Regions from separate parts of the Mycobacteroides immunogenum genome, predicted to be linked through region 1. Evidence: riboswitches for the same ligand, from Rfam matches in the RefSeq annotation. Region 1 holds a riboswitch; the other holds the start of a gene.
What was found. A riboswitch is a leader RNA that binds a small molecule or an ion and turns the genes downstream of it on or off. The one in region 1 is predicted to bind S-adenosylmethionine.
Positions count from the first base shown of each region.

Region 1 (11,862 bases):
TAAACCGAAAGCGCCCCAGAAGACTCCGAACACCGAGAACAAGGCCGGCCCCAGCTCGCGGGCGGCCAGATACAGCACGGTGTAGCCGCAGATCGCGCTGACGGCGGTGGCGGCACCGATACGTGCGACGCTGGAACGGGTGCTGGGACCGGCGTCGGTCACTTCCGGTCCAAGGGCGGGAGTTGCTTCTCGTAGAGCCAGGCGGTCCACAGCGGGCGCAGGGATTCATCGGAGTAGCCGGCGGCCAGCCCGGTGAAGTCGTCGGTAATGACGGTGCTGTGCTGGTACCTGCTGGTCCAGTCTTGTAGTAACGCAAAGAATTTTGTGTCGCCAAGGCGTAATCGCAAGGCGTGCAATGTCAGTGCTCCGCGCTTGTACACGCGATCGTCGAACATCAATTGTGGGCCCGGATCGGCCAGAATCAAGTCTTGGGGAAGGTCTTTCAGTTTTTGGTGGTAGTGGCGGGCACGGGCATCGGCGGTCGGCCCTCCGGATTCCTCTGACCACAGCCATTCGGCGTAACAGGCAAATCCTTCGTGCAGCCAGATATCGCGCCACCGCCGCGCGGTCACGCTATTGCCGAACCATTGATGTGCCAGCTCGTGCGCCACCAGTCGTTCGGAGTGCCGTGAGCCGTCGCAATGGTTGGCGCCGAACACCGAAATCCCCTGTGCCTCCAGCGGGATATCGAGATCGTCGTCGGTGACCACCACGGTGTATCCGGCGGCAAACGGGTAGGGGCCGAACTGTTTGATGAACAGCCTCATCATCTGGGTTTGCCGGCCGAAGTCGTGTTCGAACCGGTCCCGCAGCCGCGATGGCAATGCGGCACTCATCGAGATGGGATTCTTGGCCAGCTTGATCAGCTGATAATCGCCTATCTGCAATGTCGCCAGATATGGCGCCATCGGTTCTGGCTGTTCGTAGGTCCAGGTGGTGTGCGCGGCCCGAACCCGCCGAGAGATCAGCTCTCCATTGGAGACAACGCAGTATGGGCTGTCGCTGGTAATGACGAATCGGTAGCTCGCCTTGGAGCTGGGGTGGTCGTCACAGGGAAACCAGGATGCCGCGCCATTGGGCTGCCCGGCGACGAGGACCCCGTTGGACAGCTCCTCGAATCCGACATCTCCCCACATGCTGTTGATGGGCCGTGGTGATCCGCCGTAACGAACCACCACGGTCATCGCCGCTCCGGCGGGGATCGCGGATACCAGCTTGACGGTTATCTTGCCGGCGCGATGTCCGAAATGCGTTGGACGCCGCCCATTCACCGTCACTTTCGAGACGCCGAGGGTATCGGCGAGATCCAGGGTGAATTCCTTGAGAGTGGCCAAGGTGAACGCGGTGATGGTCGCGGTGCCGGTCAGCCGGTTGATGGCGACCTTGTATTCCAGGTCCAGCTCGTAGCGCGACACCCGGTACCCGTAGTTGCCGTTTTGGGGCAGGTAGGGATCGATGACCGGAGGCCGTGGGGGGAGCCTTTTGGCTGCCTTTTTGCCTGGTTTGGTCATGCGGCCCCGGAATTCTTACGTGGCGAAGCCTTGCCGCCCTTGGTCTTCTTCGGTGCCATTGGATCCAGCTTGCCCCATGGCGAGATGGGGTTGCCCTGCCACCTGGTTGACGGAGGTACGACGTCACCCCGGACCACCAGAGAAGCGGGGCCGACGGTGGCTCCGGCGCCCAGCTCGGCGGCCGGTAGTGCCACGCAATGTGGCCCGAGCGTGGCGCCCTCGCCGAGGATTACGGTGTCCATCCGCATGATCCGGTCGTGGAACAGATGTGTCTGCACCACGCAGCCGCGGTTCACCGTCGCACCCTTGCCCAGGGTCACCAGATCGGCCTCGGGTAGCCAGTACGTCTCGCACCACACGCCGCGCCCGATGGTGGCGCCCAGACCGCGCAGCCACCAGTTCTGCATGATCGTTCCCGACGCGGCGCGTGCGAACCAGACGGCGGCAACGGTTTCCACGAATGTGTCGGCGACTTCATTGCGCCAGACGAACGAAGACCAGAGGGGCTTCTCGACCGCCTTGGTACGGCCCACCACCAGCCACTTGGCCACCACGCTGACAACACCGGCCACCGCGCCGGCAACCAGCAGCACCAGGCCGCTCAACGCACCGGCCACCAAGAAGTTGAACCTGATGGCGATGGTCTGCAGGCTCAGTAGCACCCCGACGCCAATCCCGAAGGTCACGATGATCGGGATGATGCGGCAGGTCTCCACGATGCCGCGCATGACCTTGAGCCGGAACGGCGGCTCGAAGGTGAGGGCGGAATCCGCGCCATCGGCCTTGCGGCGCAACCGCTTCGGTGGACTACCGATCCACGAAGATCCCGACTTGGCCTTGTGCGGGGTGGCGGAGAGGACCGCGACCAGTGCGTCGTTGGGCACCTTGCGCCCCGGCTGGGTGATCCCGGAGTTCCCGAGGAATGCGCGTTTGCCGATCCGGGCCTTGGCGATGTGGATCCAGCCGCCACCCAACTCGTAGGACGCGACCATCGTGTCGTCGGCCAGGAACGCGCCGTCGTCGACCTCGGTGAACTTCGGCACCAGTAGCGCCGTCGAGATCTCGGTGTCCTTACCGATTTTCGCGCCCAGGATGCGCAGCCACCACGGGGTCAGCTGGCTGGCGTAGATCGGGAACAGATAGTTGCGGGCGGCGTCCATCAGACGCTCGGTGGCCCAGAGCTGCCACCCCTGCCGGCTGCGCACGGGGTGGTAGCCCTCGTGTACGCCGAGCGATAACAGCCGCACCAGCACGACCGTGATGGTGGCGTAGACGATCACGCTGACCAGCGCCGCCGCCGGCGTCCAGACAAGCGCGGGCACTACGGCCGCACAGATGGTGGCGGCGTCCCGGATGCCATAGGCGACCACGGCCAGCCCGGCCGCCAGTGCCAGCAGCGGAAGCCCGCCCAGCAGAATCGATGTCAGCCCATAGATCGGGACCCACTGTCCGGCACGGGGCGGGCGGTAGTCGGGCCAGGGGTGGCGGGCCTTACCGGATTTGACGGCCGGCGAGCCCTTCCAGTACTGGCCGTTCTTGACCCGGCCGACCACGCCCGAAGCTGGTGCGACATCGGCATTCTTGCCGACGACCGCTCCCGGAAGCAGAGTGGTGCGGGCGCCGACGGTGGCGTCGTCGCCGATGACGATGGGGCCGACGTGGAATTTGTCGCCGTCAACCCAGTGCCCGGAGAGGTCCACCTCTGGTTCGACCGAACTGCGGTCGCCCAGCTCCAGCCAGCCGGTGACCGGTGGCGAGGAATGCAGGTCCACGCCATTGCCCACGCGTGCACCCAGCGCTCTGGCGTAGTAGACCATCCACGGTGCGCCGGAAAGGTTCTCGGCGCCGCTGGCGGTGGCGAGCCGGTCCGCGATCCAGACCCGCAGGTGCACGCTGCCGCCGCGCTCATAAGTGCCGGGCTTGACGCCGGACAGCAGCAGCCGGGCGCCGAGGACGGTGATGCTCATCCGGCCCAGCGGAGTGATGAACAAGATGAAGGCCGCCAGCAGGACCCACCAATTGACCGTCACCAGCCAGGGCACCTTGCTGAACATCGCGAACACGTTGTTGGCCAGGGCAAGCCATGTCGCCCACTGCAGACCCGTCAGGGTGGTGAGCGGAACAGTGGCGAGCAACTGGGCCAATTCGGTAAGGCGCGGCACCGGTTTGACGACTCGGGGTTCTACCTCGGCGGGGGGAGCCAGCTCGTCCAGGAACGTGGCCAATGAGCCGAGCCTCGGTTGGTCGTACAGGTTGGCGACGGTCACCTGCGGATAGCGTTGCCGCAGCGCCGCGACCAGCTGGGCCGCGGAGAGCGATCCACCGCCGAGCGCGAAGAAGTCGGCTTCGGGGCCGTCGATCGGTGCGGCCAGGATGTCCCGCCACAGGTCGGCGAGCCAGCCCATGGTGCCGCCCAGTTCGGGTGCGTCGTCATCGGCGCCGGCCCCCGGCGGTGGCCAGGGTAGCGCGTTACGGTCGACCTTTCCGGATGTGCGCGTGGGCAATTCATCCAATTTGACCAGTCGGGGTACCAGTGCGGCGGGAAGCGATTCGGCCAGGCTCGCACGGGCCGCGGCAATGTCGAAGTTGGGGTCGGCGCTGGCGATGTAGCCCACCAGCAGCGGGGTGCCGCTGGCGGTCTTGCGCACCGCGGCCGCACCCCCGCTCACGCCGGGCAGGTTGACCAGGGCGGCGTCCACCTCGCCCAGCTCGATGCGGCGCCCGCCCACCTTCACCTGGTCGTCGGCGCGGCCCTGGAAGTACAACCCGTCGGGTTCCAAGCGGACCAGGTCGCCGCTTCGATAGGCCCGTGACCAACCCAAAGTGTCAAGGGGAGCGTATTTTTCGGCGTCCTTCTCGGGATCCAGATACCGGGCCAGGCCGACACCGCCGATGACCAACTCGCCGGCCTCGCCGTAACCGACCTGGTTGCCCTGCGCGTCCACGACCGCCAGATCCCACCCGGGTAGCGGCAGTCCGATGCTGACGGGACTCACTCCGTCGAGTCGGGCCGCGCATGCCACCACCGTCGCCTCGGTGGGACCATAGGTGTTCCACACCTCGCGCGCCGCGCCGTCTTCGCCGGTGGCCAGCCGTTCGGCCAGGTCGGGCGGGCATGCCTCACCGCCGAAAATCAGCAGCCGTACCGCTTCCAGCGCCTCCGCGGGCCACAACGCGGCCAGGGTGGGCACCGTGGAGACCACGGTGACATCGCGCGAGACCAGCCACGGCCCCAGATCCATGCCGCTACGCACCAGCGAGCGCGGTGCCGGTACCAGGCAGGCTCCATACCGCCATGCCAGCCACATCTCTTCGCAGGAAGCGTCGAAAGCCACCGATAGTCCGGCGAGCACTCGATCATCCGGCCCGATCGGGTTGTCCTGCAAGAACATTTGTGCCTCGGCGTCGACAAACGCGGCGGCGTTACGGTGCGTCACCGCGACGCCCTTGGGCGTACCGGTGGAACCCGAGGTGAAGATGATCCACGCGTCATCGCGGGGCGTCGGTTTGGTGGCCCGCCAGCCTCGCGACGAGCCGGGGCCGCGCACCAGCCCACCGGGAGTTATCACGGCCGCGACCTGCGCCTCGCCGAACACCAGCGCGGCGCGCTCGTCGGGGTCGTCGGCGTCGACGGGAACGTATGCCGCCCCCGCCGCCAGGGTGGCGAGGATCGCCACGTATAGCGAGTAGCTGCCCGAGGGCATCCGGATGCCGACACGATCGCCCCGGCCGATACCGCGGCTGCCCAGCCACTCCACGCTGGCTTCCACGTCGACAATCAGCTCGGAATAGGTGAGCTGAATGGTGCCGTCGTCGATGGCCGGTGCGTCGGGATGCTCCGCGGCAGTCGAGTAGAGGATGTCGATCAGGGTGCGCGCAGGTGGCGCCGACCTACCGAGGAGATATTGCGGAGGTACCGGGTGGCCCGGGGCTTCCTGGACGACGGGTTGAGGCGCGTGCTGAGGCGCCGGGTCCGGTGCCTCCTCGTGCGCGCGGCTCGTGGGTGACTCGTCGGGGCCGGTCACGCTGCTCCTCGTAATTTCCGCGATCGGATGGGCTGCCGCAGCGAAGCCTATCGGTCCGGCTGCGGCGCGGCTCGTTGCCGCGCGGCTATGGGGCCGCGCGCCTGGTCTTGTACAGGCTGGCAACGGTGGTGATGAGCAGCGTCACCACGATCACCCCGAGACTTGCCAGTGTGGGGATCTCGGGCACGTGCACCGGTTCGCCGCCATTGATGAAGGGCAGTTCGTTCTCATGCAGGGCGTGCAGGATCAGTTTGATGCCGATGAAGAACAGGATGAACGCCAATCCCTGCGATAGGTACACCAAGCGCTTGAGCATGTCGCCGAGCAGGAAGTACAGCTGACGCAGCCCCATCAGGGCGAAGACATTGGCAGTGAATACCAGGTAGGGCTCTTTGGTGAGTCCGTAGATGGCCGGGATCGAGTCGAGGGCGAACAGCAGGTCGGTGGTGCCCAGCGCGACGATCACCAGGAACATCGGCGTCATCAGCCGCTTTCCGTTTTCCCGGACCCACAGCCGCAGCCCGTCCCACTTGTCGGTGGTGCGCAGGTGCTTGCGGGCGAATTGCACCACGGCGTTGTCGGCATCGTCGTCGTGTTCGGTATCGCGGGCCAGATTGATCGCGGTGTACACCAGGAACGCCCCGAAAAGGTAAAAGATCCAGGTGAACTGCTCGATGGCGACGGCGCCCAGCGCGATGAAAATACCGCGGAAGATCAGAGCCAGGATGATGCCGACCAGCAGGGCCTCTTGCTGATAGACCCTCGGCACTTTGAAGCTGGCCATGATGATCAAGAAGATGAACAGGTTGTCTACCGACAGGCTGTATTCGGTGAGCCAGCCCGCATAGAACTCCAGCCCGTATTGGCCGCCGTGGAAGAGCCATACCCACAGCCCGAAGGCCAGTGCCAGTCCCACATAGATGCTGAGTGCGATGGCGGTTTCACGGGTCGAGGGCTCGTGGGGCCGTCGGCCGATCACCACGACGTCGATCAGCAGGATCGCGACCGTGACGGCCAGCGTGATGATCCACTCGAGCTGAGATACCTGCATTACTGAACCTCCGGTCGCCAAAACGCCGGAGGTCTCTTCCGCCGGCAGGTCACCGGCCCGCGGCACCGACCGGACCATCATTGGCCGATGTGATGACGACACCGCAGCGAAGGAATACTCCCCTCCGTTGCCCAGTGTGCCCTATGGGCACCGCGACCGGAAATCGAGACAGGTCGCCAACCTGGCGCCGAGCATTTCAATCACCGTGCGCAATGCGCTTGACGCTGGCGGCGGCCCGCGGGCACACTGCGCTCAGGTCATGAGAACCAGCGATAAGCCCTGGCTAGCTGGTCGGCAACCCTCCTCCATGCCGTTCGCCTGCACGCGAGCGGCGCATCCACGGCGGGGTGCTCCAGGTGACGACCTGGCCGCGCGCGACCGTGCGCGGCAAGCGTGGACTCGCCGGGCGGGTCCGGTGAGATGGGATGTCACATGTCAGTGTCCGCACAATCAGGGTTTGAGCAGCCGGCCGCGCAGGTAGTGGGAGCCGATACCAAAGTTCCACTGGCCCAAGGCGGCTGGATTCGGTATGCCAATTTCGATTACGCCGCCAGCGCGCCCGCGCTCAGTGATGTCGCGGCCCGCGTCACCGCGTTGCTGCCGTACTACGCCAGCGTGCATCGGGGTGCGGGCTATGCCTCACGCGTGTGCACGAAGCTCTACGAGGGCGCTCGGGAAACCGTCGCGCGTTTCGTTGGTGCCGCAGACGGCCAGCACGTGATCTTCACGCGCAACACCACCGATTCACTCAATCTGCTGGCGTCTGCCGTACCGGGAGAGGTGGTGGTGCTCGATATCGAGCACCACGCAAACCTGTTGACCTGGCAGCGATATGGCGCTCGCGTGGTGGCGCATCGAGCTACCGTCGCGGACACCGTGGCCGCGCTGGACCAGGAGTTGGCGCGGCGGCCCGCCGCACTCTTGGCGGTCACCGGTGCCTCCAATGTCACCGGTGAGGTGCTGCCGCTAGCCGAACTGGCGGCCGTGGCCCACCGCAACGGGGCGCGGATCGCCGTGGACGGGGCGCAGCTGGCACCCCACCGCCGAATAGATCTTGCCGCTGACGGAATCGACTATCTGGCGTTTTCCGGGCACAAGCTCTACGCGCCGTTCGGCGCCGGAGTCCTCGTGGGGCAGGCCGATTGGCTCGATGCCGCCACGCCCTATCTCGCGGGGGGCGGCGCGGTCCGCGATGTGGATATCGATGGGGCCGATTGGTTCACCGGCCCGCAGCGGCATGAGGCGGGTACCCCCAATGTGGTTGGCGTGGCCGCGGTGGCCGCTGCGTGTGAGGCGTTGACCGCCCTCGGCGATGTGGGACAGGCCGAGGAAGCGCTCACGGCACAGCTGCGAGAAGGGCTCGGTGGGATTGAAGGCGTTGACACTCTGCGCATTTGGGAGGGTGATCGTGACGGGCTGGGCATCGTGTCCTTTACCGTCGCCGGCTATACGCCGTCGGTGGTCGCCGCCTATCTGTCGGCTGAGCACGGTATCGGGCTGCGTGACGGGCGATTCTGCGCGCACCCGCTGTTGGCCAGGCTGGGCGCGCCGGGTGGTGCGCTGCGCGCCAGCATCGGGCTGGGAACCACCGCCGGCGACATCACCCGCCTCATCGGCGCGATCACCGAGCTTGTCGAGCGCGGGCCGGCCCTGACCTACACCGAGCGCGACGGGCAGGTCGGGCCGCTGGACGATCCGCGCCCACTGCCGGACTTCCTGGCGGCATGATTGCGCATTCCGCATATCCGTAACTATTAATACGTGTTACTTTCAGTCCGACACATAACGGGTCGGACTGACAAGGACGTCGTATGACTAGTGCGCGTGTGCAAGGTGGAGTGGCCAACCAGCCCGGACCGGGTGTGCCCGACCATGAGGTCGTGATCATCGGGGCCGGTTTCGGGGGCATCGGAGCCGCGGTGGAACTGATCAAAAGAGGAATCCACGACTTCGTGATCCTGGAAAAGTGGGGTGCTGCCGGTGGTACCTGGCACGCCAACAAATACCCGGGGGTGGCGGTCGACATCCCGACCTTCATTTACAGCTTCTCCTACGATCAGAAGACCACCTGGTCCAAGTTCTTCACCCCGGGCGACGAGCTCGAGCAGTACGCCAATGAACTCGTCGATAAGCATGAGCTGCGCGACAGAATCCGATTCAACACACGCGTCGTACGTCAGGAATTTGATGAGTCCCAAAATATTTGGGTACTCACGCTGGAGGACGACAGTGTCATCACCGGTCGGCATGTAATAGCCGCGACCGGCGGGCTCGAGCAACCCAAGCTCCCCGAGATTGACGGGATCGACTCCTACAAGGGAGTTTTGATGCATACCGCGCTCTGGGACAAGGATGTTCAGCTCGCCGGCAAGCGGGTGGCTGTAATCGGAACCGGCGCCACCTCACTGCAGATGGTTCCGGAAATCGCTCCAGAAGTCGGCCATCTCACCGTGTTTCAGCGCACCCCCATCTATGTGGGGCCCAAACCCGACTGGAAGTACAACAGCTTCTGGCGGGCGCTTTTCGGGTTCCCGGGGGTGGCCAAGGGCATCCGGTATGCCATCAACCTCAGTACCGCGTACATCCCGGATGCCGTCTTCAGGATCGATTCCAAGTACGCCGAATCCGCCTCGATGGCCCTGGCCAACAGGATTCGGTCTTGGATGCGCACCCAAGTGGACGACCCGGTAACCCGGGAGAAGCTATTGCCCTACTACGGATTCGGCTGCAAGCGCCCCTCGTTCTCCAACACCTATCTCAAGACCTTCAACCGCCCAAATGTGGCCTTGGTGACCGAGCCGATCGAGCGCATCACGGAGAAGGGATTGCTGACAGCGGACGGGACCGAGCACGAAGTAGACGTGCTGATCTGCGCCACCGGGTTCGCCATCTGGGATCACATGCCGGCTTTCCCGACCACGGGACGGCGTGGCAAGGACCTCAAGCGGTTCTTTCAGGAGAATCGCTACCAGGCATATCAGGGTGTCTCGATTCCCGATTACCCGAACTTCTTTCTGGTGCTGGGTCCCTACGGGTATGTGTTCGGCCCGTATCACATGCTCATCGAGTCGACCACGACGCACGCGGCCCGCGTCATCGCAGAGACTAAGAAACGAGGGGCAACCACCGCAGAGGTGAAGCCGGAAGTGCATGACGCGTACTTCCACAAGATGCATGAGCGCAACAAGAATCATCTGTGGCTTTCCCCCGCATGCTCAACGGCCAATACCTACTACATCGACAACCACGGCGATTCCCCCTTCCGTCCGGGCGGTTTCGGCGAGATGTACTTCCACAACAAGTACTTCCGGCTGGACAACTACAGCTATGGCACCGAGACGGTCACGCCTGTTGCGAAAGCAGCGCGCCGGCGCAAGCGCAACAAAGAAGTCGTGGGATGAGACTGTTGGCCCCGCCGGCCTGATCGGGGTTGATCCGCTCATCAGGAATTCAACGATGGCCCTCACGGGTTCTCGCAGGTACCGTTGCGTTTGTGTCGACACAACAGGAAACGTTTCGGGTCTTCACCGACGGCGCTGCCGGATGGCAGGAACTGACCAACGGAACGGGTGTCACCGCGCGCGTCAACGCTCCCGATCTCAAGCAGGCGCAGCGGGCCAGGCATTCCCTGCGAACCTCGCGCAAGGACGCTGTCGCCGTGATCCTGGACGTGTACGTGCACATTGAGGCCGATTCACGATCGGCCCGTAAACATTTCGCCAGTCTGCGGGTGCCGGCGGCGGTCTCGTACGCGGGGACTCCCGAGGGACTGGCGGGCCTGATCGCCGACATCTATCTGGCCGGGGTGGCCGACGGGGTCACCTTGATTCCGGTATCGCCGACCACAGACATCGATTGCGCCGCTCGCCGGGTGTTCGCGTTGCTGCCGCAGCGGATACCGCTAGCCGCCTAGCAGGCGCCGGTGGAGGCCGCTCACCAGTTGTCGTAGCCGCCTTCGGGCCCGAGCATGCGCTCCAGCCGCGTGCGATTGATCTTCGCGAGCTCGTTGCGGGTTACTTTGCGTTCGGTATCCGCGTCGTGATGCATTCGATCAGAGATCGCGCGCAGCACCGAGGCGCCGTCCTGACCACACAAATGCATGACGAAGCGATGGCCGAAGTGATGTTCGTAGCGATGGGCAGCGGCACGCAGCGCGGCCATCATTCCCGGCGTCTCATCGCGTATCGCACACTGCTCGGCATGTGATCGCACGCTTCCCGGCCGTTTGCCCAGCGGGGGATAGGCGGTCAGCATCTCGTCCAGAGATTCTTCTGACAGCGCGAACAGCTCGTTGTCCGCGCACCGGAACAGCGCATCGTGATCGGCGAATGGACGTGTCGCGGCGATCTTCCTGGCCCAGGTCACGCTGCCACAACACTCGTACAGCGCGTGGACCGCCTTGGTGTCGGGCATCTGGTTGAAGATGTCGCGGCCGATGCCCTGATGCATCAACATATGACCATGATTCGGCGGGCTGCCGCGGTTCGCTAGAGGGTGACGGTTGATTTTGCAGGAGCTTAACGCGACGTAACATTGCAGTCGGCAGTGTTGGGGAAGGAGTGGGGGACAGTGACGGATCCGGCCTGGCAGGAATACCCGCAGGAGCAGTGGCCCGGCGGTGAGCCCGTTCCTTACCCGGAAGATCCCAAGCCGCCGAAATGGCCCTGGATAGTCGCCGGCGTCAGTGTGCTGGCGGTGCTGGTGATTGCGCTGACCTCCGTTTGGGTCATTACCCGCCGCACCGAAGTGGCGGCGCCGAGCACGGTCACCGTCACCCCGTCGACCACTTGGACCGGGCCCAATGACGTCCCGCTGCCGTCCATAACGACCACGGAGCCGCCTCCGCCGTCACCACCCCCACCGAACACCAGCACCGGAGTGGAGACGACACCAACGACCACCGAGGCACCACCGGTGCCCACCACGACCGAGGCGCCCAAGCCGGTGCCGACGACGGGCCAGGGTCCGGGCGGCTCGGGGCAGGGCGGCAAGAGCGTGACCTACAGCGTGGGAGGCTCGGGCGGCGGGGTCAATGTCGCCTACATGACCGATAGCGACTATGTGCGTGTGTCGAATGTTTCGCAGCCCTGGGCCGTCTCGGTGACGGTCACGCGCCGAGACGTTCCGCTAACCATGAATGTCACCATGGTCGGCGAAGGAACCATCAGCTGCTCGATCAGCGTTGATGGGGTGATTGTCTCCCAAAGCAGCACCGAAGTGTTCGCCGTCGTGTGCCAGGCACCTATGCCGGGCTAGTGCCCCTGGGTCTTGAGAC
Region 1 covers NZ_CP011530.1:614,194-626,055, forward strand. Annotated here, with positions in the region: gene ABG82_RS03135 (polysaccharide biosynthesis protein) at 1-162, opposite strand, end outside; gene ABG82_RS03140 (M1 family metallopeptidase) at 159-1,511, opposite strand; gene ABG82_RS03145 (Pls/PosA family non-ribosomal peptide synthetase) at 1,508-5,536, opposite strand; gene ABG82_RS03150 (TerC family protein) at 5,622-6,587, opposite strand; SAM riboswitch class IV at 6,843-6,987, shown strand; gene ABG82_RS03155 (aminotransferase class V-fold PLP-dependent enzyme) at 7,020-8,315, shown strand; gene ABG82_RS03160 (flavin-containing monooxygenase) at 8,399-9,988, shown strand; gene ABG82_RS03165 (hypothetical protein) at 10,081-10,500, shown strand; gene ABG82_RS03170 (2-oxo-4-hydroxy-4-carboxy-5-ureidoimidazoline decarboxylase) at 10,521-11,042, opposite strand; gene ABG82_RS03175 (MmpS family transport accessory protein) at 11,157-11,843, shown strand; gene ABG82_RS03180 (inorganic diphosphatase) at 11,840-11,862, opposite strand, start outside.

Region 2 (11,862 bases), 2.0 Mb from region 1:
AACTCGGCGCACGGGACACCCGCGCGGCCACCCCGTCCGGCCTCGACGGCCCCGGCATGAGCACCTCCGCCTACGACCTCGGCCTGTTCTACAAATACGCGTTCGCCGACCCCACCTTCGCCGATCTGGTATCGGAGCCGAAGGCCACGTTCCCCGGTCATCCCGCCAAACCCGGTGAGCCCGACAACCATCCGGCATACGAGATGACGAACGACAACAAGCTGCTCTACAACTACCCCGGCGCGCTCGGCGGCAAGACCGGATACACCGACGACGCGCAACAGACCTTTGTCGGCGCCGCCGAACGCGACGGCCGCCGGCTGGTGGTCACCATGTTGCGCGGCACTCGCCTGCCGATCGCCCCCTGGGAGCAGGCGGCTCATCTGCTGGACTACGGGTTCTCCACGCCGCGTGATGCTTCTATCGGCAAGCTTGTCGATCCGGACCCGTCGCTGTTGACCAAACCGCATGCCGACGACACACCCGTGGCACAGGCCGCGGGTCTGCCCGCCGAGGCGGTCAACAGCGTTCCGGTGCGGGTGGGTGTGACCATCATCGGCGCGATGATCGTGTTCGGCCTCATCCTGGCGGCCCGCTCACTCAATCGCCGTCAGGCCTAGTCGCCGCCGCGGCCCAGCCACGAAATACCGATCGCACCAAGAACTCCGGCTCCAAACGCGGCAATCACTCCCAGCTTGGACGGGCGCTCCACGGTCTCGACCCGCGTGGTGATGACCACGGGTTCGGGCGGTGGCACATAGGCATATGGCCGGTTCTCGTCGGACGTGGCCGCCCACGCGGTGGCGTAGAGCAGCAGACGCGCGGTGATGTACGCGAACACCATGATGCCGAGCACCGGCCCGAACGTGGAACCCGCCGGACCGTGCATGATCACGCTCAGGTAGATCGAGGCAACCTGCTTGAACAACTCGAAACCGATCGCCGCGATGAGCCCCGCCCGCACCGAACTTGAGAACGGCAGCCGCTCCCTGGGCAGCCGCGCGATCATCCAGGTGAACAACGCCCAGGACAACACGGTCGCTATCCCGATGGTCACCACTTTGAGCAGCACCGACGGGATGGTGACGTCATGCAACCCCAGCCAGCCGAGTACGCGCAGGATCGTCTTCTCGTCGCCGACGGCGGTCACCGCGATGGTGAGTGCGAGCGCCACGAATGTGGAGCCGAGCGCGAGCAGGTCCGACAGCTTGCCCTTGACGAAGTTCTCCGAGTCGTTGGGCTGCTCCCACATGGCACTGAGCGCCGCCCGCACGTTGGCCATCCAGCCCAGCCCGGCCCAGGCCGCGGTCGCCAGACCTGCGATACCCAGGCTCGTGCGCGAAGCAATCGCCGTATCCATCAAATTGATTAGCTGGTTGCCCACCTCACCGGAGATGGCCCCACTAATGCGGCCGCGTAGCTCCGCAATCGTGTCCGGGCGGCGGGACAACACAAACCCCATGGCCGCGAACGCGACCATCATGAGCGGAAACAGCGCAAAGACCGTGAAATAGGTGATTCCCGCGGCGAAGAAGTTGCCGTTTACCTTTCCGTACCGCTCTTGCATGCGCATGATGTGGTCGAACCAGGGAAATCGTGCGCGATAGCGGTCAAGAATCCCAGGCTTATCGTCTCCGGCCACCACTCACCGCCTCTGCTGTTCGCTACCTCGCGGGCCGGACAAACCCTATCCGGTCGTAGACCTCGGTGAGAGTCTTCTCCGCCAGCTCCTGGGCGCGCGCCGCGCCGGACGCCAGGATGTCGTCCAGGGCCGCGGTGTCGGTGAGCAGCTCATTCGTCCGATCCCGGACCGGCGTGACGAACTCGACCAGCGCCTCGGCGGTGTCCTTCTTCAGGTCCCCGTAGCCGCGCCCGGCGTACCCGTCGACGAGGCCGTCGATATCGGCACCGGTGAGGGCGGACTGAATGCTCAGCAAGTTCGAGACACCCGGCTTGGCCTCCCGATCGAACCGGATCTCCCGGTCGCTGTCGGTCTGCGCCGACTTGACCTTCTTGGCCGAGGCCGCCGGTTCATCGAGCAGATTGATCAGGCCGGCGGGGGTAGAGGCCGACTTGCTCATCTTGACCGTCGGGTCTTGCAAGTCGTAGATGCGGGCCGCGTTCTTCGGCACGAACGTCTCCGGCAGCACAAAGGTCTGGCCGTATCGACCGTTGAATCGCTGCGCCACATCGCGAGTCAGTTCGAGGTGCTGACGCTGGTCGTCTCCGACCGGCACCACATTGGTCTGGTACAGCAAGATATCGGCGGCCATCAGCACCGGGTAGGTGAACAGGCCCACCGTGGTGGCGTCGTTACCCTGCTTGGCCGACTTGTCCTTGAACTGGGTCATCCGGGCGGCTTCCCCATAGCCGGTCAAACAGCCCAGTACCCAAGCCAATTCGGCATGTGCCGGCACATGGCTTTGTACGAAGATGGCGCTCACGGCCGGGTCGACGCCGAGCGCTACGTACTGCGCGACCACCGCGCGGGTGCGCCGCCGCAGTTCCTCGGGGTCCTGCGCGACGGTGATGGCGTGCAGGTCCACGACGCAGAACAGCGCCTCGTACTCGTGCTGCAACCGCACCCACTGCTGCACCGCACCCAGCACATTTCCGAGATGAAGGGAATCGGCGGTGGGTTGAATGCCGGAGAACAGGCGTCCCCGGGCGGCGGTTTCGGCAGTCATAGTGCGTCCATCCTGGCATGCCCGGTCAAAGCGATTTTGGCTGCCGCTCGGTGTGCGGGATACCTAGCGGTACTCCACCGTCACCGGCGCATGGTCGGACCAGCGCAGTGCGTAGGCCTCCGCCCGCTCGACTCGCGCCGAATGCGCACGCCGACCCAGATCGGGGGTGGCCAGGTGATAGTCGATGCGCCATCCGGCATCGTTGTCGAAGGCCTTGCCGCGCCACGACCACCAGCTGTACGGCCCGTCCACATCCGGATGCAGTAGCCGGAAACTGTCGACCCAGCCGGCTTCCAGCAACGAGCCCACCCATGCCCGCTCCTCCGGCAGGAAGCCCGCCTTCTTCTGGTTCGCCTTCCACGCCTTGATATCTCGCTCGGTATGGCCGATGTTCCAATCGCCACAGATCACCGCGTCACGGCCGCTGGCGGCCAACTTCCCCATCCTGGCACCCACCGCCGCCATGAAGCGCTCCTTCTCTTCCTGGCGTTCGGTGCCCGCCTCACCGGTGGGCAGGTAGATGCTCGCCACGGTGAGGTCGCCGATCTCGGCCTCCAGATACCGGCCCGACTCATCGAATTCGCCGCCGTCGGCGTCCAAAGCCACCCTGGTCGCGGTCGCCGGAACGCGGCTCAGAATCCCCACACCGCTGCGCCCCTTCACACTGGACGCGGCGCTGACCACCTGCCACCCGGCCGCCAGGGCCGGGGCCAGCGCCTCCAGCAGCTGCTCCTCCTCGGCGCGCACCTCCTGCAGACACACGATGTCGGCGCTCGTCTGCTCCAGCCAGGGCAGCAGTCCACGGTTCTCCGCGGACCGTTCCTTGACGGCGGCTCGGATGCCGTTGACGTTGATGGTGGTGACGGTGATCTTCTTGGCGCTCATCGGTCGCCGACGATAGTCGAGTGGTGTGACAGTCCCGAGTGAGCCTGAGCGAGCGCGGAAATAGGGGCCTGTAAATTGACGCAACAGACAGTAATGTCAACGCAGAGGTTGGCGCACTAGGAGGACCGCATGCTGGAAGCCATCTTGTCGAAGCCGTCGAACCGGCGTGCACCCATCGAGATGGGCGCGGGCGAGCCGGTGCTGCTGCTACACCCGTTCATGCTGTCGCAGTCGGTCTGGGAGACGGTCGCCGAGCAGCTCGCCGACGCCGGGTATGAGGTGTTCGCCCCGACCTATCCCGGGCACAACGGCGGCGGCCCGATGCCCAAGCTACCTCCGTTCTCACAGCGGTCGGTCGATGTCTATCTGGACCAACTCGAGCAGATCATGGATCAAAAGGGCTGGGAAACAGCACATCTGGTCGGCAACTCGCTGGGCGGCTGGATCGCCCTGGGCCTGGCGCAGCGTGGTCGCGCCCGCAGCGTCACCGCCATCGCTCCCGCCGGCGGTTGGACCAAGTACTCGGCGCTGAAGGCGGAGATCGTGGTGAAGTTCGCGGCCATGCTGCCCTGGCTGGCGTTCTCACGGCTGCTGGGCCGCCGCGCGGCGGGCCTGCCGTTCGTCAAATTCGCCACCGCGCGCGCCCTATGCGGGGAGACCGAGGCGCTGAGCCTGCCGGACTTCCACAGCATCTTCGAGGACATCACCCACTGCCCGGCATATTTCGCGTCGCTGACATCGATCCTGCCCGCACCGGGCCTGCAGAACCTGAACACCATTTCGGTGCCCGCGCAGCTGGTGCTCTGCGAGAAGGACGAGATCGTGCCTCCCGGCCGCTTCGGCACGCTGATCGGTCAGGGGCTGCCCTCCGGCGCCCGGCGGATCACCTTGGCGGGCATGGGACATGTGCCCATGCTCGAGGCGCCGGGTCAGGTCACCGAAGTGATCACCGACCTGATCGATCCGCTCGTCGCCGCCAAGCGCGGTGCGGCCTCCGACGCCGGCTAGTCACCCCGTAAACGCCGACACGCCGCGTTCTGCGCATCCCTCTCGGGAAACGCGTCAGAACGCGGCCTGTCGGCGCTGTAAGGACTTAGGCTTCGACGACGGATGCCAGGACGCTGTTGAAGGTCGCACTCGGGCGCATCACCGCGGCGGTCTTCTCGGGGTCCGGCGCGTAGTAGCCGCCGATATCGGCGGGGCTGCCCTGCACGGCCGCGAGCTCGGCGACGATCTCGTCCTCGTTCTCGACCAGCTGCTTGGCCAGCGGCGCGAACAGCTCGGCCAGCTCCACGTCCTCGGTCTGCGCGGCCAGCTCGGCCGCCCAGTACAACGCCAGGTAGAACTGGCTGCCGCGGTTGTCCAGCTCGCCGGCCTTGCGTGACGGGCTCTTGTCGTTCTCCAGCAGCTTCCCGGTCGCGGCATCCAGCGTGGTGGCCAGGATCTTGGCCCGGGCGTTTCCGGTCTTGATGCCCAGGTCTTCGAGGCTGACCGCCAGCGCCAGGAACTCACCGAGCGAATCCCACCGCAGGTGGTTCTCCTCGACCAGCTGGCTGACGTGCTTAGGTGCCGAACCGCCGGCACCCGTCTCGTACAGTCCACCGCCGGCCATCAGCGGCACGATGGACAGCATCTTGGCGCTGGTGCCCAGCTCCAGGATCGGGAAAAGGTCGGTCAGGTAGTCACGCAGGATGTTGCCGGTCGCCGAGATGGTGTCGAGCCCGCGGATGACCCGCTCCATGGTGTACCGGATCGCCCATACCTGCGGCATGATCTGGATCTCCAGGCCCTCGGTGTCGTGGTCCTTGAGGTAGGCCTTGACCTTCTTGCGCAGCTCGTTCTCGTGCGGGCGCTCGGTGTCCAGCCAGAACACCACGGTCATCCCCGACTCGCGGGCACGCGTGACGGCCAGCTTCACCCAGTCCTTGATCGCCGCGTCGCGAACGACCGGCATGCGCCAGATGTCGCCCTCTTCGACGTTCTGGGTCAGCAGCACCTCACCGGTCTCGATGTCGACGACGTCGGCGACACCCGCCTCGGTGATCTCGAAGGTCTTGTCGTGGCTGCCGTACTCCTCGGCCTTCTGCGCCATCAGGCCGACGTTGGGCACGGTGCCCATAGTCCGGGGATCGAACTGGCCGTGGGTCTTCACGAAATTGATCATCTCCTGGTAAATCCGGGAGAAGGTCGACTCCGGGTTGACGGCCTTGGTGTCCTTGAGCTTGCCGTCGGCGCCGTACATCTTGCCGCCTGCGCGGATCATGGCGGGCATCGAGGCGTCGACGATCACGTCGCTGGGCGAGTGGAAGTTCGAGATGCCCTTGGCCGAGTCCACCATCGCCAGCTCGGGACGGTGCTCATGGCAGGCGTGCAGGTCGCGGATGATCTCCTCGTGCTGCGACGCGGGCAGCGCCTCGATCTTGCTGTACAGGTCGGACATGCCGTTGTTGACGTTGACGCCCAGCTCGTCGAACAGCTCCTGATGCTTGGCGAAGGCGTCCTTGTAGAAGATCTTGACCGCGTGGCCGAACACGATCGGGTGGCTGACCCGCATCATGGTGGCCTTGACGTGCAGGGACAGCATCACGCCGGTCTTGTAGGCGTCCTCGATCTGCTCCTCGTAGAAGTCGCAGAGCGCCTTCTTGCTCATGAACATGCTGTCGATGATGTCGCCCTCGCCCAGCTTGACCTCGGGCTTGAGCACGACGGTCTCGCCGCTCTTGGTGGTCAGCACCATCTTGACCTTGCGGTCGCGGTCCAGCGTCAGCGACTTCTCACCGTGGTAGAAATCGCCCTCCTTCATGGTGGCGACGTGAGTACGCGAGGCCTGCGACCACTTCCCCATGCTGTGCGGGTGCTTGCGGGCGTATTCCTTGACGGCCTTCGGCGCGCGCCGATCCGAGTTTCCTTCGCGCAGAACAGGATTCACGGCACTGCCGAGACACTTGGTGTAACGGGCCTTGATCGCCTGCTCTTCGTCGTTCTTGGGGTCACCGGGGTAGTCGGGCAGCTTGTAGCCCTTGCCCTGCAGTTCCTTGATGGCGGCGAGCAGTTGCGGCACCGATGCGCTGATGTTGGGCAGCTTGATGATGTTGGTCTCGGGCAGCTGCGTCAGCCGGCCCAACTCGGCCAGGTTGTCCGGAACCTGCTGGTCTTCGGGGAGGTATTCGGCGAACTCGGCGAGGATGCGCGCCGCGACCGAGATGTCACTGGTTTGGACATCGATACCGGCCGGTCCGGCGAATGCCCGGATGATCGGCAAGAAGGAGTACGTCGCGAGCAGCGGCGCCTCGTCTGTCAGCGTGTAGATGATGGTCGGCTGCTGCGCACTCATGGTCACTCCCGGCATCGTTGATCGGACTTGTTGGTCGGTCAAAATCTCAGGTACCCCGTGGGTCACACGGGCTCCTATTCAGTATCACGTCGGCTCCGAGCCTAGGCGGGCGGACGGCCTGTGATCGCGCTCCCATACGTGCTTGGACTACCTGGTGGCAACCATTCGGTGAATTGAGATACGCTGCTAATCGGTCATGAGTACCAGCGTCAAGCCCCGGCTCGCTGGTCGGCAACCCTCCAACCGCGGTGGGGTGCCCCGGGTGATGACCAGGTTGAGTAGCCGACTGGCTGTCAGAGGTTGATGACGGAACGGTCGGCCACACGGCAAGCGCGGGTCCGATGGCGGGCCCCGAGAAGACAGGTTGGCCCGATGGAGTATTTGTCACCCGGGGGTAGGTCCCTGCGTTCCTGTTGTCGGTTCCGGTTGTTCTTCGCGCCAGCGGCTCATCAGCACTGTCACTGTTGCCCCCAGCCCTGACCTCCCTACCCGACCACTCCCAGGAGAGCTCCATGACCGATATCGACCGCACCGCCCAGTGGACCTTCGAGACCAAGCAGATCCACGCGGGCCAGTCCGCCGACACGGCGACCAACGCCCGGGCCCTGCCGATCTACCAGACCACCTCTTACGTCTTCAATGACACCGCGCACGCCGCCGCGCTCTTCGGATTGTCCGAAGAAGGCAACATCTACACCCGCATCGGCAACCCCACCCAGGACGTTGTCGAGCAGCGCATCGCCGCCCTGGAAGGCGGGGTGGCGGCGCTGCTGCTGGCATCCGGGCAGGCCGCGGCGACCCTGGCGATCGTGAACATCGCGCAGGCCGGCGACAACATCGTGTCCAGCCCCCGGCTGTACGGCGGCACCTACAACCTGCTGCACTACACCCTGCCGCGCCTGGGCATCTCGACCACCTTCGTCGACGACCCCGACGATCTGGAGTCGTGGCGCAAGGCCATCACCCCGGACACCAAGGCGCTGTTCGCCGAGTCGATCTCCAACCCGCAGAACGACATTCTCGATATCGCGGGCCTGTCCGAGATCGCGCACGCGGCAGGTATCCCCCTGATCGTCGACAACACCGTCGCCACGCCGTACCTGATTCAGCCGCTGGCGCACGGGGCCGACGTAGTGGTGCACTCGGCCACCAAATACCTTGGCGGACACGGCAATGCCATCGGTGGCGTGATCATCGACGGCGGCACGTTCGACTGGACCCAGGGGCGTCATCCCGGGTTCACCACCCCGGATCCGAGCTACCACGGGGTGGTGTTCGCCGACCTGGGCGCGCCCGCCTATGCCCTCAAGGCACGTGTGCAGCTACTGCGCGATCTCGGTCCGGCCATCTCACCGTTCAACGCCTTCCTCATCGCCCAGGGCCTGGAAACATTGAGCCTGCGCGTGGAGCGGCACGTCGCGAACGCACAGCGGGTGGCCGAGTTCCTGGTCAGCCAGCCGGAAGTCACCCGCGTCAACTACGCCGGGCTGCCCACGTCGCCCTGGTACGAGCGCGCGCAGGCCCTGGCCCCCAAGGGTGCCGGTGCCGTGCTCGCTTTCGAACTGGACGGCGGCGTCGAGGCGGCGACCACCTTCATCGATTCGCTGACCCTGCACAGCCAGGTGGCCAACATCGGCGATGTGCGCTCCCTGGTCATCCACCCCGCCACCACCACGCACGGACAGCTTTCGCCCACCGAGCAGGCGGCCTCGGGCGTCACACCGGGACTGGTCCGGTTGGCCGTCGGCATCGAGGGCATCGACGACATCCTGGCCGACCTGGAGTCCGGATTCGCGGCCGTGCGCCGGCTCAAACAACCCGCGGCGGTGGCATCATCGTGACCTTGACCGACGATCTTCGCGCAAGCGGCTCATCCGCCGGCCAGCAGCTGCCGGCGCCCGGCATTGCCCTGCCCCAGGGCGATGAGATCGCCTATGTGCCAATCGGTTCGGTGACGCTGGAAAGCGGTGCCGTGATCGACGACGTGACCGTCGCGGTGCAGAGCTGGGGAGAGCTCTCGCCCCGCCGCGACAACGTGGTCTTCGTCTGCCATGCGCTCACCGCCGATTCTCACGTGGTGGGGCCCGCCGGACCCGAGCACATCACCGGCGGGTGGTGGGAGGGCATCATCGGCCCGGGCGCGGCCATCGACACCAACCATTGGTGTGCCGTCGCCACCAACGTCCTGGGCGGTTGCCGGGGCACCACCGGCCCCACGTCACTCGCCGCTGACGGCAAGCCGTGGGGTTCACGATTCCCCGAGGTATCGGTGCGCGACCAGGTGCACGCCGATGTCGCCGCACTTGCGCAACTGGGTATCACCGAGGTGGCCGCCGTCGTCGGTGGATCGATGGGTGGCGCACGCGCACTGGAATGGGCCGTGACGCACCCGGATTCGGTACGTGCGGCGCTGGTGCTGGCGGTCGGCGCGAGGGCAACCGGCGACCAGATCGGCACGCAGAGCACGCAGATCGCCGCGATCCAGGCCGACCCGGACTGGCAGGGCGGTGACTATCACGGCAGTGGACGCAGCCCCGTTAACGGCCTGAATCTGGCCCGGCGCATCGCACACCTGACCTATCGCGGCGAGGTCGAGCTGGACACCCGGTTCGGCAACAGCCCGCAGGTCGGCCCGGACGGACCCGAGGACCCCTGGGCGGACGGCCGGTACGCGGTGCAGAGCTACCTGGAACATCAGGGCAACAAGTTCATTCGGCGCTTCGACGCGGGCAGCTACGTCATCCTGACCGAATCGCTCAACCGCCACGATGTGGGCCGCGGCCGTGGAGGCGTCGAGAAGGCGTTGAAGAGCTGCCCGGTCCCCGTCGTGGTCGGCGGCATCACCTCCGATCGGCTGTACCCGTTGCGACTGCAGGAGGAATTAGCGGACCTGCTGCCGGGTTGTACCGGCTTGCGGGTGGTTGAGTCTGTGCACGGCCATGACGCGTTCCTCATCGAGTTCGATGCGGTGAGCGAGCTGGTGCGGGAGACGCTCGCACTGGCCAAGGCAACACAGGCTTCGTAAACACCGGACCAGAGGGAGCGCGAATGCCGGACGCACAAGCAGAACCATCGCTGTCGTTCGGTTCGCAGGCAGCCGCCTACGAACGAGGCCGGCCCTCGTATCCACCCGAGGCAATCGATTGGCTGCTGCCGCCCGGAGCGCACGATGTCCTGGATCTGGGCGCAGGCACCGGCAAGCTGACCACCCGCCTGGTGGAGCGCGGACTCAATGTCGTCGCGGTCGATCCCCTCGCCGAAATGCTTGAGGTGCTGAGCAATTCGCTGCCCGATACCCCCGCGCTACTGGGCACCGCCGAAGAGATTCCACTGCCCGACAACAGCGTGGATGCCGTGCTGGTGGCGCAGGCCTGGCATTGGGTGGACCCCGAGCGCGCCATCCCCGAGGTGGCACGAGTACTCCGCCCGGGCGGGCGACTGGGCCTGGTGTGGAATGTGCGCGACGAACGCCTGGGCTGGGTGTCGGACCTGGGGCACATCATCGGCCATGAGAACGCGTCGGACTCGGCCGACATCCAGGAGCTTCCCGCACCGTTCACAGCGCAAGAGCGCCACCAGGTGGAGTGGACGAGTTACCTTACCCCGCAAGCACTTCTAGATATGGTGGCCTCACGCAGCTACTGCATCACCGCCCCCGAGGCCGCCCGGAAGAAGACCCTGCAGCAGGTTCGCGAGCTGCTTGCCACCCATCCCGCGCTGGCACAGTCGACGGGTCTTGCGCTGCCCTACGTGACGGTGAGCATCCGGGCGACCCTGAATCACTGAACGGGTGCCTCAATTCACAGGGTTCTTCCCAAGACGCGCGCGCCCCGGTGCCGCTACGGTGTACCCGTGCATACGGATCGCCGCCTGCTGGCAGCCCTCTTTGTCACCACCACGCTCCTGACCCCGGCACTCGCCAGCTGTGGCTCCAACGGGTCACCCTCCGAGGCTCCGAGTGCGTCCGAGCCCACCTCGAGCAGTGCGCCTGCCGAGCGGCATACCCGCCAGTTCATCCCCGACCTGGGCATCTACATCAGCACACCCAATGACTGGGTGTCCTTCGCCGACGGGGTGCACAACAACAAGGGACTGGTCACCTACCAGGTCCGGCCGAAGTGGGAATCATCGGAGCTGGCCCAGTACGTGCGGATCCGCAAGCTGGCACCGTCCGATGACGCCCCCGAGGTGAAGGGCTGGCTGGCCGCATCCAACGCCGACGCGGTGAGCGACTTCGTCAAGACCCGCAAGTCGAAAGTCACTGCGGACAAACGAGACTCATGGGATGGCCCCAATCTGCCCGGCGCCTCGGCCAGCCTGGAGCTGGAGAAGCCACCGGCCGCCGAGGGCAAGCCACCGGTAGCCGCCACGCCAAAGATCTACGTGGCCTTCGTGGGGCAAGGCGATCAGCGTTGGCAGATCGCCACCACCAATGTGGTCGGCGCCAACAGCGAACCGTCCGAGCAGTTCCTGGGCGAGCAGGCCGACTCCATCGCGCGGTCGGTGCAGCTGCTCAAGTAGCGCCCTAGCCGGTACCCAGCGGATCGATGGTCAACGCAAGGTAGACCATCGCCGCCGCGACGGCACCGAGAGCCCCCACATCAAAGGTCTTGCTGCGCACCGCAAGTAGGCCCGCGGTCTCGTCGGTAAGCACCAGGCGCATCGCCGCCGCGATACCGACGGCGATGCCGACCACCAACGCACCGCGCCGCCAGCGGTCGGCGATCACCAAACCCAACGCCACCAGAAAAACCGCTGACACCACCAGAATCGGCCACTGTTCACGGGCAAATCGGCGGACGGCATCCAACGCGTCGCCGAACAGGTCCCGGGTAGTGGTCACGAACGCTCCGCTCGCTCGATCACGTTGGTGAGCAAGAAGGCTCGGGTCAGCGGCCCGACCCCACCGGGGTTGGGCGAGACGTACCCGGCGACATCCCAGACATCCTCGGCCAC
Region 2 covers NZ_CP011530.1:4,205,809-4,217,670, forward strand. Annotated here, with positions in the region: gene ABG82_RS20870 (D-alanyl-D-alanine carboxypeptidase family protein) at 1-620, shown strand, start outside; gene yhjD (inner membrane protein YhjD) at 617-1,645, opposite strand; gene trpS (tryptophan--tRNA ligase) at 1,665-2,687, opposite strand; gene ABG82_RS20885 (exodeoxyribonuclease III) at 2,751-3,572, opposite strand; gene ABG82_RS20890 (alpha/beta fold hydrolase) at 3,702-4,580, shown strand; gene ABG82_RS20895 (NADP-dependent isocitrate dehydrogenase) at 4,666-6,906, opposite strand; SAM riboswitch class IV at 7,099-7,245, shown strand; gene ABG82_RS20900 (bifunctional o-acetylhomoserine/o-acetylserine sulfhydrylase) at 7,419-8,747, shown strand; gene metX (homoserine O-acetyltransferase MetX) at 8,795-9,931, shown strand; gene ABG82_RS20910 (class I SAM-dependent methyltransferase) at 9,955-10,692, shown strand; gene ABG82_RS20915 (hypothetical protein) at 10,759-11,427, shown strand; gene ABG82_RS20920 (DUF3017 domain-containing protein) at 11,432-11,749, opposite strand; gene ABG82_RS20925 (bifunctional methylenetetrahydrofolate dehydrogenase/methenyltetrahydrofolate cyclohydrolase) at 11,746-11,862, opposite strand, start outside.
Region 2: another riboswitch for S-adenosylmethionine. It lies ahead of ABG82_RS20900 (bifunctional o-acetylhomoserine/o-acetylserine sulfhydrylase); the one in region 1 lies ahead of ABG82_RS03155 (aminotransferase class V-fold PLP-dependent enzyme).